DNA from 4 places in the Mailhella massiliensis genome. Region 3 is predicted to be linked to each of the others. Evidence: predicted binding sites of a transcription regulator. Region 3 holds the regulator's gene; each other region holds the start of a gene.
What was found. The regulator sigma-54, encoded in region 3, starts transcription at its own class of promoters, with help from an activator protein. The targets are predictions, from matches to a motif close to CTGGCACGGNNNNTGCTT.
Positions count from the first base shown of each region.

Region 1: a site for sigma-54 is predicted at 1,595-1,612, ahead of hpsG ((2S)-3-sulfopropanediol dehydratase). Genes of this name have one in related genera too.
Region 2: a site for sigma-54 is predicted at 1,939-1,956, ahead of hpsG ((2S)-3-sulfopropanediol dehydratase). Genes of this name have one in related genera too.
Region 4: a site for sigma-54 is predicted at 1,293-1,310, ahead of CZ345_RS14955 (ammonium transporter). Genes of this name have one in related genera too.

Region 1 covers NZ_LT706952.1:1,148,278-1,151,927, reverse strand. Annotated here, with positions in the region: gene CZ345_RS15495 (tetratricopeptide repeat protein) at 1-228, opposite strand, end outside; gene CZ345_RS15490 (DUF4037 domain-containing protein) at 228-1,172, opposite strand; gene CZ345_RS16795 (hypothetical protein) at 1,322-1,537, shown strand; gene hpsG ((2S)-3-sulfopropanediol dehydratase) at 1,680-3,650, shown strand, end outside.
Region 2 covers NZ_LT706952.1:1,141,487-1,145,136, reverse strand. Annotated here, with positions in the region: gene CZ345_RS15470 (sigma-54 interaction domain-containing protein) at 1-858, shown strand, start outside; gene CZ345_RS15465 (GlcG/HbpS family heme-binding protein) at 946-1,359, opposite strand; gene CZ345_RS16790 (hypothetical protein) at 1,502-1,777, shown strand; gene hpsG ((2S)-3-sulfopropanediol dehydratase) at 2,024-3,650, shown strand, end outside.
Region 3 covers NZ_LT706952.1:189,964-193,613, forward strand. Annotated here, with positions in the region: gene CZ345_RS10970 (DUF262 domain-containing protein) at 1-654, opposite strand, end outside; gene CZ345_RS17575 (helix-turn-helix domain-containing protein) at 802-1,212, opposite strand; gene rpoN (RNA polymerase factor sigma-54) at 1,305-2,741, opposite strand; gene glmM (phosphoglucosamine mutase) at 2,811-3,650, opposite strand, start outside.
Region 4 covers NZ_LT706952.1:1,025,461-1,029,110, forward strand. Annotated here, with positions in the region: gene CZ345_RS14950 (P-II family nitrogen regulator) at 1-1, opposite strand, end outside; gene CZ345_RS14955 (ammonium transporter) at 46-1,251, opposite strand; gene CZ345_RS14960 (hypothetical protein) at 1,785-2,117, opposite strand; gene CZ345_RS14965 (YajG family lipoprotein) at 2,216-2,803, opposite strand; gene CZ345_RS14970 (trypsin-like peptidase domain-containing protein) at 2,874-3,650, opposite strand, start outside.

The DNA.
Region 1 (3,650 bases), 960 kb from region 3:
ATTCACTCCCGGGGCCTTTTCCAGCAGGTTGCCGGCCTTGAAAAATTCTTCCCTCGCCTCTTCGGCCCTGTTCTGATGGAAGAGGGCGAGCCCCAGCGCGTAGCGCAGGCTTCCCTCTTCAAAGGGGGGCAGGGCGGGATATTCCCTGATAAGCTCCCTGAGAGCCGGCTCGGCCTGCGCGTCGGGGAGATTTCTTGCCATGTCGAAGGCGGTGCGGAAGCGTTCCATCAGTCCTCCATCACGTTGCGGCGGCGCAGTTCCGGTTCCTGTATGCCCATCTGCACCACGGGTCCTGCGGCCCACAGCCAGTTGCCCTGGTTGGGACAGAGTCCCTGCGTTTCCAGTTCTCTTGCGGTCAGGGCGCAGAACTCTTCAATGGCCTCCAGAGCGGAAGCTCCCCGTGTTTCATCCTGCCATACCGTGCGCGAAAGAACGCGCAGGGTCTCCACGACGTTTCTGCCCAGTACCGGCAGATCTTCCGCCGCCCGGCAGGCCCATTTATAGAAGGGCATGTACCGGCGGTTGAGCAGAAAGGCCATGGACAGCGCCGCTTCGGAAAAACGGGCCGTGGCGAGCATGGCCGCCACGAAGTCGCCGCGCTGGAGGCAGCGGGGCAGGTTGTACTGCCCGGCCTGCGCCATGATCATGCAGCGTGCGGCTATTTTCTTGCGTCGCACGTCTTCGGGATAATGCCTGAGAAGTTCTTCGCGGACGGCGGAGAATTCGCCGCCCTCATCCATGAATACGGCTCCGTTGGTGCAGGAGCAGAGATGGTATTCGGGAATGGAAAGCCATTCCTTCCAGGTGACGGGCACATGATCCATGCCGAGAAAGCGCCGGTAGAAGCCCTTCACGGGCAGAGGCCCCACGCGGCCCATGCGTTTGTCGGCCGCCATGCGGGTGGGATAGCCCTCGAAGGCGGCGGGCAGAACGGAAAGGGCGCGTTCTATGCGGTCGAGTTCCGAACGCAGAAGCTCGTCGGGAACCCACAGGCAGAAGGCGGGCCCCCAGTCGTGATCGCGGGAAATGCCGTCGTCCAGACCGAGGCATTCCGAACCTTCCCCCACAAGCCCCGCAGCCGAGACGGCCATGACATCGGGAATATGTTCCTTGAGCAGGGGCAGAGCGGACGTAAAGAAACGACGGGAAAGAATGAGACCGGGAAGTGACATGCAAACCTCGGGAGGGTATGACGAGCTTTCTTGTATGGATGAGGACTGCAAGAAACGTGCCAGAAAGCACAGACTGCTCGTAAACGGTTCTCTGTGAAGGCAACAGCGCAGCGGGAGGAGCAACATGCTGAACTTATAAGGAATACTTTATGATATCAGAAAGACGTCGGCGGGGGAAGAGGCCCTTTTTCCCTCAGGCCTCACATGGTTTTTCTGCCTGGGGTGACGGAAGTTGTGCAAAAAAACAACAAAACGGGGAAGGAACGCCCGTGGTGTGTTTTTTTGCTCAAGCTGAAAAAATGATTTGTTTTCATGGGTTAGGAAAAAATGTTGCAAAAATGCACCAGTATGTGACGGGCACATGACGGGGAAAATAACGGTGGATTTTCAGCATATCGCATAAAATCAACAAGTTATGGCAATTGGCACGGTTCGTGCATAAGAAAAGACGTGCAAAACGGAAAAGCACGAAGCTTTTCAACCATCATACATTTTTTGGAGGAATCCATGTCCCAGTGCTGCGCCTGCCTCTCTCCCCAGGAAGATCGCGTCATCAACAAGAAGGTCGATCGCGCCGGCCGTGAGCGCGTGTACAAGATTCTCGAACGCAACCAGTTCACCATTCCCCATGTGGACGTGGAGCGCGCCAAGTACTTCACCGAATCCATGAAGACCACGGAAGGCGAGCTTCTGACCCTGCGCTGGGCCAAGGCTCTGAAGAACGTGGCCGAAAAGATCACGGTGTACATCACCCCCGATCAGCTTCTCGCCGGCCGCGTGGGCCAGCTCGGCCGTTACGGCATTCTGTATCCTGAAATCGACGGCGACTTCTACCGCGAAGTGCTGGGCGATCTGGACCATCGCGCGAAGAGCCCCTTCCAGATTTCCGATGCCGACAAGAAGATCGTCATGGAAGAAATCGCCCCCTACTGGGAAGGCAAGACCTACCATGAACATCTGAACAAGGTCATTCCCGCGGAAATCCGCGGCGTGACGTACGACGACGAACGCGGCCTGAAGTCCAAGTTCGTGGTGTCCGAAACCTCCTCCTACCGTTCCGCCCTGCAGTGGGTTCCGGACTACGGCAAGGTGATTCAGCGCGGCTTCATCGACATTCAGAATGAAGCGAAGCAGCGCCTGGCGGCCCTGGATCTGACGAACTCCGTGGATCTGTGGGAAAAGAAGCCCTTCTATGAAGCTATGATCATCGTGTGCGACGCCATCATGATCTGGGCCCGCCGCCATGTGGAACTGGCCCGCAGGCTTGCGGCCGAAGAAGCGGATCCCAAGCGCAAGGCCGAACTTCTGACCATCGCCGAAGTGTGCGAACGCGTGCCTGCGTACCCCGCCCGTACGTTCCGTGAAGCGGTGCAGTGCCAGTGGTTCGTGCAGATGTTCTCCCGCATCGAACAGAAGGCCAGCGCCATCATTTCCAACGGCCGCATGGACCAGTACCTGTACCCCTACTACAAGAAGGACATCGAAGAAGGCCGCATGACCCGTGAAGAGGCCCGCGAACTTCTGGAATGCATGTGGGTGGACATGGCTCAGTTCATCGACCTGTACATCAACCCCACGGGCAACGAATTCCAGGAAGGCTACGCGCACTGGGAAGCCGTGACCATCGGCGGCCAGACTCCCGACGGCGAAGACGCGACCAACGATCTTTCCTACCTGTTCCTGGAATCCAAGCGTGAATTCCCTCTGAACTACCCCGACCTTGCCGCGCGTATCCATTCCCGCACTCCCGAACGCTTCATGTACGAAGTGGCTCTGACGGTGAAGGACGGCTCCGGCTTCCCGAAGCTGATCAACGACGAAGAAGTGGTGTTCCTGAACACGGTGAAGGGCGTGCCGGTGAACGAAGCTCTGGACTACGCTGTTTCCGGCTGCACGGAAACGCGTCATCCGAACCGCGACACCTACACCTCCGGCTGCGTGTACATCAACTTCGGCGCGGCTCTGGAAATGGTGATGCACAACGGCCGCATGATGCACTACGGCGACGAGCTGATCGGCCTTGAAACGGGCGATCCGTGTTCCTTCAAGACGTGGGAGGAATTCTACGAAGCGTACAAGAAGCAGCACATGAACCTGCTGCACAAGGCCTTCCAGCAGCAGCACATCGTGGACCGTCTGCGTCCCCAGCACTTCGCCGCGCCTCTGTCCTCCGTGCTTCACAACCTGTGCATGGAAAACGCGCTTGACCTTCATACCGAAAAGATCCCCGGCGGCGTGGACTTCTCCTACTTCGAGTTCCTGGGCTACGCGACGGTGACGGACTCCCTTGCCGCCATCAAGAAGCTGGTGTTCGAAGAAAAGAAGCTGACCATGCAGGAAGTTCTGGACGCCATCAACGCGGACTTCGTGGGCTACGAACCCGTGCAGAAGATGCTGCAGTCCGCGCCCCGCTACGGCAACAACGATCCGTATGCGGACAGCATCGCGAAGGACATCGACCGCTTCACGCAGGTCGAG
Region 2 (3,650 bases), 950 kb from region 3:
AAGGACGTGCTGGCCCGCCGCATCCATATGGAGAGCGACAGGGCGGAGCGGCCCTTCATCAAGGTGGACTGCGGCAGCATATCGCCGCAGCTTATCGAAACGGAGCTGTTCGGCTATGTGGGGGGCACGTTTTCCGGCGCGAACAAGAACGGCAAGGTAGGACTTATCGAGGCCGCTTCCACGGGTACGGTGTTTCTCGACGAAATAGGAGAACTGCCCATCGCCATGCAGACGCGGCTTCTGCGCTTTCTGCAGGACGGCGAGGTGCTGCGCGTGGGAGCGACGACGCCGAGGAAGCTGGACGTGCGCGTCATTGCGGCCACCAACAGGGATCTGGAAAAGGCCGTGGCCGAAGGCGAGTTCCGCAGCGATCTCTATTATCGCCTGAAAATCGCCGTTCTGCATATTCCGCCGCTTCGGGAACGGCACGACGACATTCTGCCCATGGCCCGTTTTTTTCTGGATTTTTACTGCAGAAAGTACGGGCGCACCATGGAATTTTCCCCCGAAGCGGAGGCGGCCATCCAGAATCACGACTGGCCGGGCAACGTGCGTGAACTCAAGAATATGGTGCAGGGCCTTGCCGTCACCTGCGCCGAGAATATCATACAGCCTTCGCATCTGCCCTTCGTGAGTACGCTCTCCGCCAGGGCAGAGAACGACAATTCCCTGCCCGCCATATCCTTCGACGGTCGTAATTATAAGGAAATCATGAAGGATATGGAGGCCGTGGTACTTCGTGCCGCCATGCATAAGTACGGCAACATCGCCAATGTGGCCAGGGAACTTCAGGTGGACAGAAGCACCATTTTCCGCAAGGTCAAGGAACTGGAAAAGCGGGGCGTGACCTTCGACTGACGCGTGCCCGGAAGGACGCTCGTGGAAGGCCGCATGTTGAAACTGAAGCATAAAGAAAGGGCGGGGTGTTCATTCCCCGCCCTTTCTCTATGCCTGCCGGGCGAGCAGAGCGTCGCGCACGCGCAGCGCCAGGGCTTCGTCTTCTTCCGGGCTGCGGCCGCTGACGCCTATGCCCGCAATGAGCACGCCGTTTTCATCGAACATAGGGACGCCGCCGGGCATGGAAGTCATGCGTTCATCCATGAAATCGGCCAGACTGAGCTTTTCTCTGATAAGGCGTTCATGCAGGGCGGAGGTGGAACAGTGCATTTTGGCGGACGTATAGGCTTTGCCTCTGGCCATGTGCTCGATGCGCGCATGAACGCCGGGCATACGCAGAAGGGCCGCCAGTGCCGTGTCCGGCGCCGCTATGGCCAGACATACGGGGGCTCCCCCCGCGGCGAGCTGGTCGAACTGCTGAAGAATCTGCCGGATACGCAGGTAAAGGGTATCGCTGATCATGATTGCTCCCGGATAAGAGATAAGGGGCGGGCTGCTTCGGAGGAACTTCATGTCGAGAAGGCTGCCTCTTCTGCCGCCCGTTGCGGCAGGAATGCGGGGCGGGCCGTTTTCCCTGTCCCTGTTTGTAGGGCAGAGGAGGGAAATGTCAAACGGTTTCACCGGCAAAAGAACGTTCTGTTCTTCGGCGGAAATATCCCGCAAAAGGGTGGAATCCGTCCGGATCGGAGCGGCTTTGCGCGGCCGCCGCGGGCATGGCACGTTTTTCGATTTCACAGGTGTTCCTTGGTCGGTCGTTGCCTCGGAGACGTGTTCTCCCGAAGGTTTTTCGGAGATTTTCGGCAGAAAAGCGGCTGCGGCAGGTGGCGTCAGGTTCTTTCCGCTGTTCTTTGTGCAAAAATGCAATGAATTTTCGGGGTAAAGAAGGGGAGGAGTGTTTTTTTGCTCAAGTTTAAAAATATTTTAATTACAGTATGTTATAAAATATATGTTGCAAAAATGCACGAAAACGCAGGCTGCGGCAAGGGTGTTCGAATGCCGATAAAAATAAAATATATTATAAAAAACAATGAATTATGATAATTGGCACGGTTCGTGCATAAAGAAAGATGTGTCAAAACGGAAAAGCACAAGGCTTTTCAACCATCATACATTTTTGGAGGAATCCATGTCCCAGTGCTGCGCCTGCCTCTCTCCCCAGGAAGATCGCGTCATCAACAAGAAGGTCGATCGTGCCGGTCGTGAGCGCGTGTACAAGATTCTCGAACGCAACCAGTTCACCATTCCCCATGTGGACGTGGAACGCGCCAAGTACTTCACCGAATCCATGAAGACCACGGAAGGCGAGCTTCTGACCCTGCGCTGGGCCAAGGCTCTGAAGAACGTGGCCGAAAAGATCACGGTGTACATCACCCCCGATCAGCTTCTCGCCGGCCGCGTGGGCCAGCTCGGCCGTTACGGCATTCTGTATCCTGAAATCGACGGCGACTTCTACCGCGAAGTGCTGGGCGATCTGGACCATCGCGCGAAGAGCCCCTTCCAGATTTCCGATGCCGACAAGAAGATCGTCATGGAAGAAATCGCCCCCTACTGGGAAGGCAAGACCTACCATGAACATCTGAACAAGGTCATTCCGGCGGAGATCCGCGGCGTGACGTACGACGACGAACGCGGCCTGAAGTCCAAGTTCGTGGTTTCGGAAACCTCCTCCTACCGTTCGGCCCTGCAGTGGGTGCCGGACTACGGCAAGGTGATTCAGCGCGGCTTCATCGACATCCAGAATGAAGCGAAGGAGCGCCTGGCGGCCCTGGATCTGACGAACTCCGTGGACCTGTGGGAAAAGAAGCCCTTCTATGAAGCCATGATCATCGTGTGCGACGCCATCATGATCTGGGCCCGCCGCCATGTGGAACTGGCCCGCAGGCTTGCGGCCGAAGAAGCGGATCCCAAGCGCAAGGCCGAGCTTCTGACCATCGCCGAAGTGTGCGAACGCGTGCCCGCGTACCCCGCCCGTACGTTCCGTGAAGCGGTGCAGTGCCAGTGGTTCGTACAGATGTTCTCCCGCATCGAACAGAAGGCCAGCGCCATCATTTCCAACGGCCGCATGGACCAGTACCTGTACCCCTACTACAAGAAGGACATCGAAGAAGGCCGCATGACCCGTGAAGAGGCCCGCGAACTTCTGGAATGCATGTGGGTGGATATGGCTCAGTTCATCGACCTGTACATCAACCCCACGGGCAACGAATTCCAGGAAGGCTACGCGCACTGGGAAGCCGTGACCATCGGCGGCCAGACTCCCGACGGCGAAGACGCGACCAACGATCTTTCCTACCTGTTCCTGGAATCCAAGCGTGAATTCCCTCTGAACTACCCCGACCTTGCCGCGCGTATCCATTCCCGCACTCCCGAACGCTTCATGTATGAAGTGGCGCTGACGGTGAAGGACGGCTCCGGCTTCCCGAAGCTGATCAACGACGAAGAAGTGGTGTTCCTGAACACGGTGAAGGGCGTGCCCGTGAACGAAGCTCTGGACTACGCGGTTTCCGGCTGCACGGAAACGCGTCATCCGAACCGCGACACCTACACCTCCGGCTGCGTGTACATCAACTTCGGCGCGGCTCTGGAAATGGTGCTGCACAACGGCCGCATGATGCACTACGGCGACGAGCTGATCGGCCTTGAAACGGGCGATCCGTGCTCCTTCAAGACGTGGGAGGAATTCTACGAAGCGTACAAGAAGCAGCACATGAACCTGCTGCACAAGGCCTTCCAGCAGCAGCACATCGTGGACC
Region 3 (3,650 bases):
CAGCGCGCGGCACAGTTCCGCGCACGTCAGGGGTATGCGGCCCATGTTCAGGCGGGTGAAGCGCTCCTCCGCGCTGCCTTCCTCATGGGTGACGTCGTACCAGAGCACGCGGACGTTTTGAGTGAGTATCCGGTACAGGTGTTCGTCCGGCGTATGCTCCTGAAAGTAATGCCGTACGACGCAGCTTGCCTGCGCCATGTAGTGAAAATCAATGTTTTTCGAGGCCTGCGCCTTTCCCTCCGGGCTGTCGGCATGGTCCGGGTCTTCGGCAAGGCGCTTCAGAAACTCGCCGCTTTGCGGCCGGTTTTCATAGGTGATGTGGAAGGAAAGGGCGCTTTCTTTCTGCAGGGCGCGGCAAAGCACGGCATCCATGAGAAAAAGGGTGGTGAGTCTCTGCTGTCCGTCGATGAGTTCCCAGTCTTCCCCATCCCGTCTGACGATGAGGGGCTGCAGAAAATAGATGTCGCCCCTCTCTCCGTCGGAGGCGGAATCTTCGCCGGGCTTTTTCCTTTTCTCTGCAAAAGTGGCGATGTCTTCGCAAAGTTCCCTCACCTGCCTTTCCGTCCAGCGGTAGCCGCGCTGATAGCTTTTGACGACAAAGTGTTTTTTCTTCAGGGCATCTTCCAGAGAACGGACGGCAGTTTCCTCATTCATGCGGGCGCTCCTTCGGTAAACTCGCTGCGGCCTGCCGCCCGGGAAAAAGGCGGCACGGGGAAAGAGTAACGCCGCATCATGAGCCTTTCAAGCGGGACGGGGGAGAAATGCCCCTCCCTCCGTATGGGCGGAAAACTGCCGGGCGGGCTACGCCTGCCCGTTTTCGGCCAGACGGCGCAGCGCATCCATGTCGGCAATGACGAGCGGGCGTTCGTTCAGGGTATGGATGACGCCGCGCTTTCTGAGTTCGCGCAGGGCGCGCCGAAGTAAGGTGCGGCGCATGCCCGGCCTGTCGGCCATCTGCGCCTGGGAAATGCCGTGCGGCGTTTTCCCGGCAGCGGATACTCCTGCCCCGGCGAACTCGGAAGGCCCGGCGGGGGAGGTGCGGGCCGGGAGGTGGCTTTTGGTGTCTTTCCGGCATCCTGCGGCGGGGGAGGTGCAGGAAAATTTTCCCTCAAGGCTTTTCCGGCAGCAGAGCCGTGTATCCCTCTGCGGCCCTTGCCCTGCAATGCCGCCGGAAGCAGGAAAAAAGAAACCCCGCAGAAGCGGGGTTTCCAGAAGGGGCGTTTGCTTTCCCTCCGGGCAGGCCCGGACGAGGAGAGGGGCGCATCTTTGCGCGCGGACGGAGGGAGCAGGCGCAGACCGGCGTGCTACAGGTGTTTTTTCCTGCGGGAGGAGGAGGGCAGGCCGAGTTCCTCGCGGTACTTGGCCACGGTACGGCGGGCTATCTTCACGCCGAGTCCGTCGTTGAGGCGCGTGCTGATTTCCTCGTCGGAAAGGGGGTGGGCGGAATCTTCGTTGTCGATGAGGGAACGGATGCGCGCCTTCACGCTTTCCGAACCCACCTGTCCGCCGTCGCTGGAGGAAAGGGCGCTGTTGAAGAAGTATTTGAGCTCGAAGATTCCGTGCGGCGTGCCCACGTACTTGTTGGTGGTAATGCGGCTTATGCTCGATTCGCTGCGGCCTATGTCTTCGGCGATGTCCTTGAGCACCAGGGGCTTCAGGCCGTAGATGCCGTGCTCGAAGAAGTCTCGCTGATGCTTCACGATGCTTTCCATCACCTGATACAGGGTGCGCTGCCGCTCTTCGAGGGAACGGATGATCCACACGGCGGAGCGCAGGCGGTCGTTCATGTAGTCCTTTTCCTCGCTGGAGCGGTTCTGCCCGGAAAGCTCCTCGGAAAGGGGGGAAAGCTGAAGGTGCGGCAGGTCTTCGTCGTTCATGAGAATGACGAACTCGCCGTTCACCTTGCGCACGAAAATGTCGGGGCTCACATAGCAGGGCGTGCTCGAACCGAGGCTCCCGCCCGGGCGCGGTTCCAGACTCTGGATGATGCAGATGTAGTCCTTGAGCGTTTCCATGTCGATGCGGAACTGGCGCAGCAGGGGCTTGTAGCGCTGCTTTTCCAGGTCTTCGAGATGATCGCGCACAAGGCTCACGAGAATGGGGTCGCGGTCGTAATGTTCGGCTCGCATCTGAATGAGCAGACATTCGGAAAGGGTGCGCGCGGCCACGCCCACGGGGTCGAAGTTCTGTATGACGGAAAGCACGGGCGCGATTTCCGCCGCGTCCGCCCCGGCAAGAGCGGCGATTTCCTCATCGGTGGCGGTGAGGTAGCCCGTTTCGTCGAGGTTGCCGATGATGCACTCGCCTATGGCCTTCTGCTTTTCGGTCAGCGGGGAAAGCAGAAGCTGGGCCATGAGGTGGGCCTCCAGCGTGGGTTCGGCGGAATGGCAGGCCTCCAGGGGATTATTGTCTTCCTCCGCAGATTCGTATTCCTGCTGGGCGATGCGCGACTGGCTGGAGAATTCGCCGAGATATTCCTCCCATTCCGCGCTGCGGTTCACTTCCTCCTGCGGCCAGGGACTGTCCTGTTCGGAAGCGTTCCTGCCGCTTTCAGGCTCGGGAGTCGCGGGGACGCTTTCCGCCTCGCGCTCCTCAAGAAAAGGGTTTTCCAGAAGTTCGCGCTGCACCGCTTCCACAAGCTCCTGACGGGAGAACAGAAGCAGGGAAATGGCCTGCTTGAGCATGGGCGTCATGTGGAGCTGCTGGCTCAGCTTGAACTGTTGCCGTATTTCGATAGCCATAATGTCCCCTGGCGTTTTCTGATGTGCCGGTTCTTCCGGCGCGAAGGAGGCGGGCGAAGGCCCGGCGTTTCAGCGAAGTTCTTCTCCCGCCACTTCGGCAAGCTGCCTTGCCGCGCGGCGCACGAAGTCCTCGTCTTCCCCTTCCACCATGACGCGGCAGAGGTTTTCCGTGCCGGAATAGCGCAGCAGCACGCGGCCGTGGGAACCGAGCTTTTCCTCGATGTCCTTCTGCGCGGCCATGAGCTTCTCGCACTGCTCAAAGGGCGTTTTGCGGGTGATCTTCACGTTGATGAGCTTCTGGGGGTAGAGCTTGAGCCTGTCCGCAAGTTCGGAGAGGCGGCGGCCCGATTCGCGCATGATGCGCAGAATCTGCAGCGCGGCCAGAAGCCCGTCGCCGGTGGTGCCGTATTCGCGGAAGATGAGGTGGCCGGACTGTTCCCCGCCCAGCATGGCGTTGTGCCGGCGCATGGCCTCGATGACGTAGCGGTCGCCCACCTTGGTGCGCAGAAGCTCGCCGCCGCGTTCCTTCATGAACACTTCCAGAGCCATGTTGCTCATCACCGTGCCCACGAGGATGTTGTTGTTCAGCTTGCCCTTTCTCATGAGGTCTTCGGCGCAGATGGCCATGATCTGGTCGCCGTCGAGCAGGCGGCCCTTTTCGTCCACCACGAGCAGGCGGTCGGCGTCGCCGTCAAGGGCGAGGCCCACGTCGGCGCGCACTTCGCGCACCTTGGCCTGAAGGTTTTCGGGGTGCAGGGAGCCGCACTGATAGTTGATGTTCAGCCCGTCGGGCGAGGTGCCGAGGCGGAACACCTCCGCGCCGAGCTCCTCGAGCGCCAGCGGAGCCACCTTGTAGTTCGCGCCGTTGGCGCAGTCGATGACCACGCGCAGGCCGTCCAGGGTGAGCTG
Region 4 (3,650 bases), 840 kb from region 3:
TCTTTTTTTCCTTTTACCGGCCTTACTCCAAGCAAGCCGGGCTGACTAGAACTGGTAGCCGGATTCGGAGTGTTCCGAAATATCGAGACCCGTCACTTCCTTTTCCAGAGGAACGCGCAGGCCCACGATCCTGTCGGTGAGCTTGAGAAGCAGGAAGCTCACGGGGAAGCAGAACCCTGTCGTGGCTATCACGGACACAGCCTGCACGAAGAACTGATGGACATTGCCGTACAGAAGTCCGTCCACCCCGTTGACGGAGGCACTGGCAAATACGCCCGTAAGAAGCGCCCCCAGCACACCGCCTATGCCGTGTATCCCCACCACGTCCAGCGCATCGTCATAGTGGAACACGCTCTTCAGAAAAATGCCGCCGTAGCATACCGCGCCGCCGAGAAGTCCCATGACTACGGCCGCCCAGGGTTCGACGAAACCGGCAGCAGGAGTGATGACCACAAGGCCCGCCACGGCGCCGGACGCCGCGCCCAGAACGGTGAAATGCCCCGTATGCAGGCGTTCCACCGCAAGCCAGCCGAGAATGGCGCAGCCTGCGGAAAGATGCGTGGTGACCAGAGCGTTGGCGGCAAGGCCGTTCGCCGCAAGAGCGCTGCCCGCGTTGAAGCCGAACCAGCCGAACCACAGAAGCCCCGCGCCGAGCACCGTCATGGGAATATTGTGGGGCAGTCCGGCCCGGCGACCCATGGTGGTACGCCGCCCGAGAACGACGGCTGCGGCAAGGGCGGCGGAACCGGAGCTCATGTGCACCACGGCGCCGCCTGCAAAATCAAGCGCGCCCATCTTCATGAGCCAGCCCCCGCCCCACACCCAGTGCGCCATGGGGCAGTAAACCACAATCAGCCACAGCGTGGAAAAAAGCAGCATGGCCTGAAAATGGATGCGTTCGGCGTACGCGCCTGAAATGAGAGCAGGCGTCAGCGCGGCGAACATGCACTGAAACGCCATGAACGCCAGCGCAGGAATGCTGCTGCCTTCCGAAGGATCCATGCCCACGCCCCTCAGAAAAAGATGCTCAAAACCGCCTATAAGACCGTGCACGTCAGGTCCGAAGGCCAGCGTATAGCCCACAAGAGGCCAGAGCAGCGCCCCCACGCCGAGAAGCACGAAACTGTGCATGGTGGTGGAAAGCACATTGCGCGAGGCCACAAGCCCCCCGTAAAACAAAGCCAGAGCCGGAACCATGAGCATGACAAGCATGGCGCTGACCAGGACAAAACCCGTATCGGCCGCATTCATCATCGTATCCTCCTTCACTGTGAACGCAGATGTCCTTTCTTCTGCATATTCCGTGCCACCATGAAGAAGAGATTCAATATACTGAAATATATTATTTATTTTATATACAGCGTTTCTTTTCCACGGAACATTTCCGTACCGCTTGTTCCCTCATCTTTCCCGGAAGGGCTCCGATTTCTCCCAAAACGGCTTCACACGCTCCAACAGGGCGATACACTTTCGTATTATTCATTCACCGCAGACGATCCCATTCCGCATCAGCCCATATTCTTTTCCGACGCCGGAAAATACGCTTCTCCGTACATGGCTCTTTCTCAGGCCGGGAAGGACTCACCCGACACGAAAGGGCCGAAGCTCCCGGCTCCGGCCCTTTCGTGTGTTGCGAGGCACGCTTTCCCCTCGCGGATATCAGTATTCCCGGAAAATAGTTTTCCCGGCAGGCTGAAACGCCGTTTCCCGGACAGGACGCTCCTTTTCCGAAAAGCCTACCTCCGCCAGAATCCCCATGCCTGCCGATATTGTTCTGGACAGACTCAGTGCATGGAACAGGCTTCCAGAGCCTTGTCCAGCGTGGCGGTATGATCGCGCAGACGGCCGTACGCAAAAAAGTAGCGGTGCAGCGTCCACGCCTCAAGATCAAGGATATCAAGCTTGCCTTCGCTCTCATCGCAGAGGAAGGGCCTGACGGCTTCCACCACTTCCGCATCGGGGAAAACATCCCCTTCGTAGCTGATGCGCAGAAGATCGCCCGAAAGCTCCACGGCCTCGGGAATATACCAGTCGTCCAGCACGGCCCGCACGGCATTCAGGGTTTCTTCCGTGGCCGGACTCAGCGCCCCGTAGGCCTTGACGATCACCGGTCTCATAAGGTCTCCCCTGCTCCTCTCCGCCTCGACGGAAGAGGAACGGATAAAAAAACGCCGCGCGGATCGGCTCCGCGCGGCGTAAGGAAAAGAAAAAAAGACTAGCGCATGGCCCCCATGATGGACATGGCGGCATTGCCGAGCACATCGGCCAGCGTACCGGAAAGCGTTTCCTCGGGCAGAGCGGAACCGGGAATACCGGTCTTTTCCTGCTGGGAGGCGAAGCTCTTGGTCACCGCAGCCTGCTTCTGACTGTAGAGACGGGTCTGGATGCGGATGACGGCATTATAGGTGCTGAGGCTCTTTTCCGTAAGCCACACGCGTTCCACCACGCCGCCCACGATGTAGTCGGGCTGCCCGGCCTGAGCCTGGGCCATGGAAGAGGCCACGGAAACCTGCGCGCCCTGACGGGCCAGTTCGTCGGCCAGAGACTGACTTACCCATTCGGCCACGCTGGAGCCGGGCTGGAAGGGACTGCCGTCCTTGCGGGTGCCGATGTCGATGCGGCCGCGCTGATCCTCAAACACCACCACGGTCACGCGCGGAGCCGTGGATACGGGCAGGACGGAAGAGCCGCTGGTATTGTACAGCAGGCGGACATTGTTCTGGGCCATGCAGCCGGTAAGGACCGTCGCGGCGAAAAGCAGCACCGCGCAGAAGGCCAGGGAAAGACGACGGAAATGGTTCATACCTTACTCCTGAAAAAGGGATGGACTATTCTAACGCGTTTGCGGGCAAGACGCAACGCGCCGTCGCGCCCTACAGCCCCATCCGTACCTGATACAGACGATTTCCCCGCAGCACCTGAAGCAGTACCTGCCGCTTGAGAAAATCCCTGCGGAACGAATCGAGAAAGTCCCTGCGCGTATGGGTAGGCCGCCCGGAAACCGCCGGAATGACATCGCCCTTCTGCAGCCCGAGCCGCCCTGCCGGGGACTGCTCCTGCACGCCGGTGACCACGACGCCGTTCCGGCCGTCCTTCACCTTCATGCCCCAGCGGCGCAGGGCCAGTTTTTCGGCCGTACCGTCGTCGAAATCCGCCGTCTTCAGGCTGAAGGTCTTTTCCCTGCCGTCGCGCCATATCTTCAGCGTCACCGGAGCATGGGGCTGATGGTTGCGCAGGAGGGAAAGATACTTGTCGCGGTCGGAAACGCGGTTGCCGCCCAGCTCCAGAATGACATCGCCGGGCCGTATGCCCGCCTTTTCCGCCGGGCCGTCCTTGAACACCTCCGTCACCAGCAGTCCTTCCGCCTCCGGCAGACGCAGATAACGCGCCGTGCGCGGGTCCACGTTCTGCCCGATGAGCGCAAGCCACGGCGTGCTGACATGCCCCTGATCGAGAATCTCATCCACCACGCGACGCGCCTTGCTGATGGGAATGGCGAACCCTATGCCCTGCGCCTTGTCGTAAATGGCGGTGTTCACGCCCACAAGCTCGCCCAGAATATTGAGAAGCGGCCCCCCGCTGTTGCCGGGATTGATGGCGGCATCCGTCTGAATAAGGTCGGTGAACACGCCGTCCTCGGCTTCTATGGT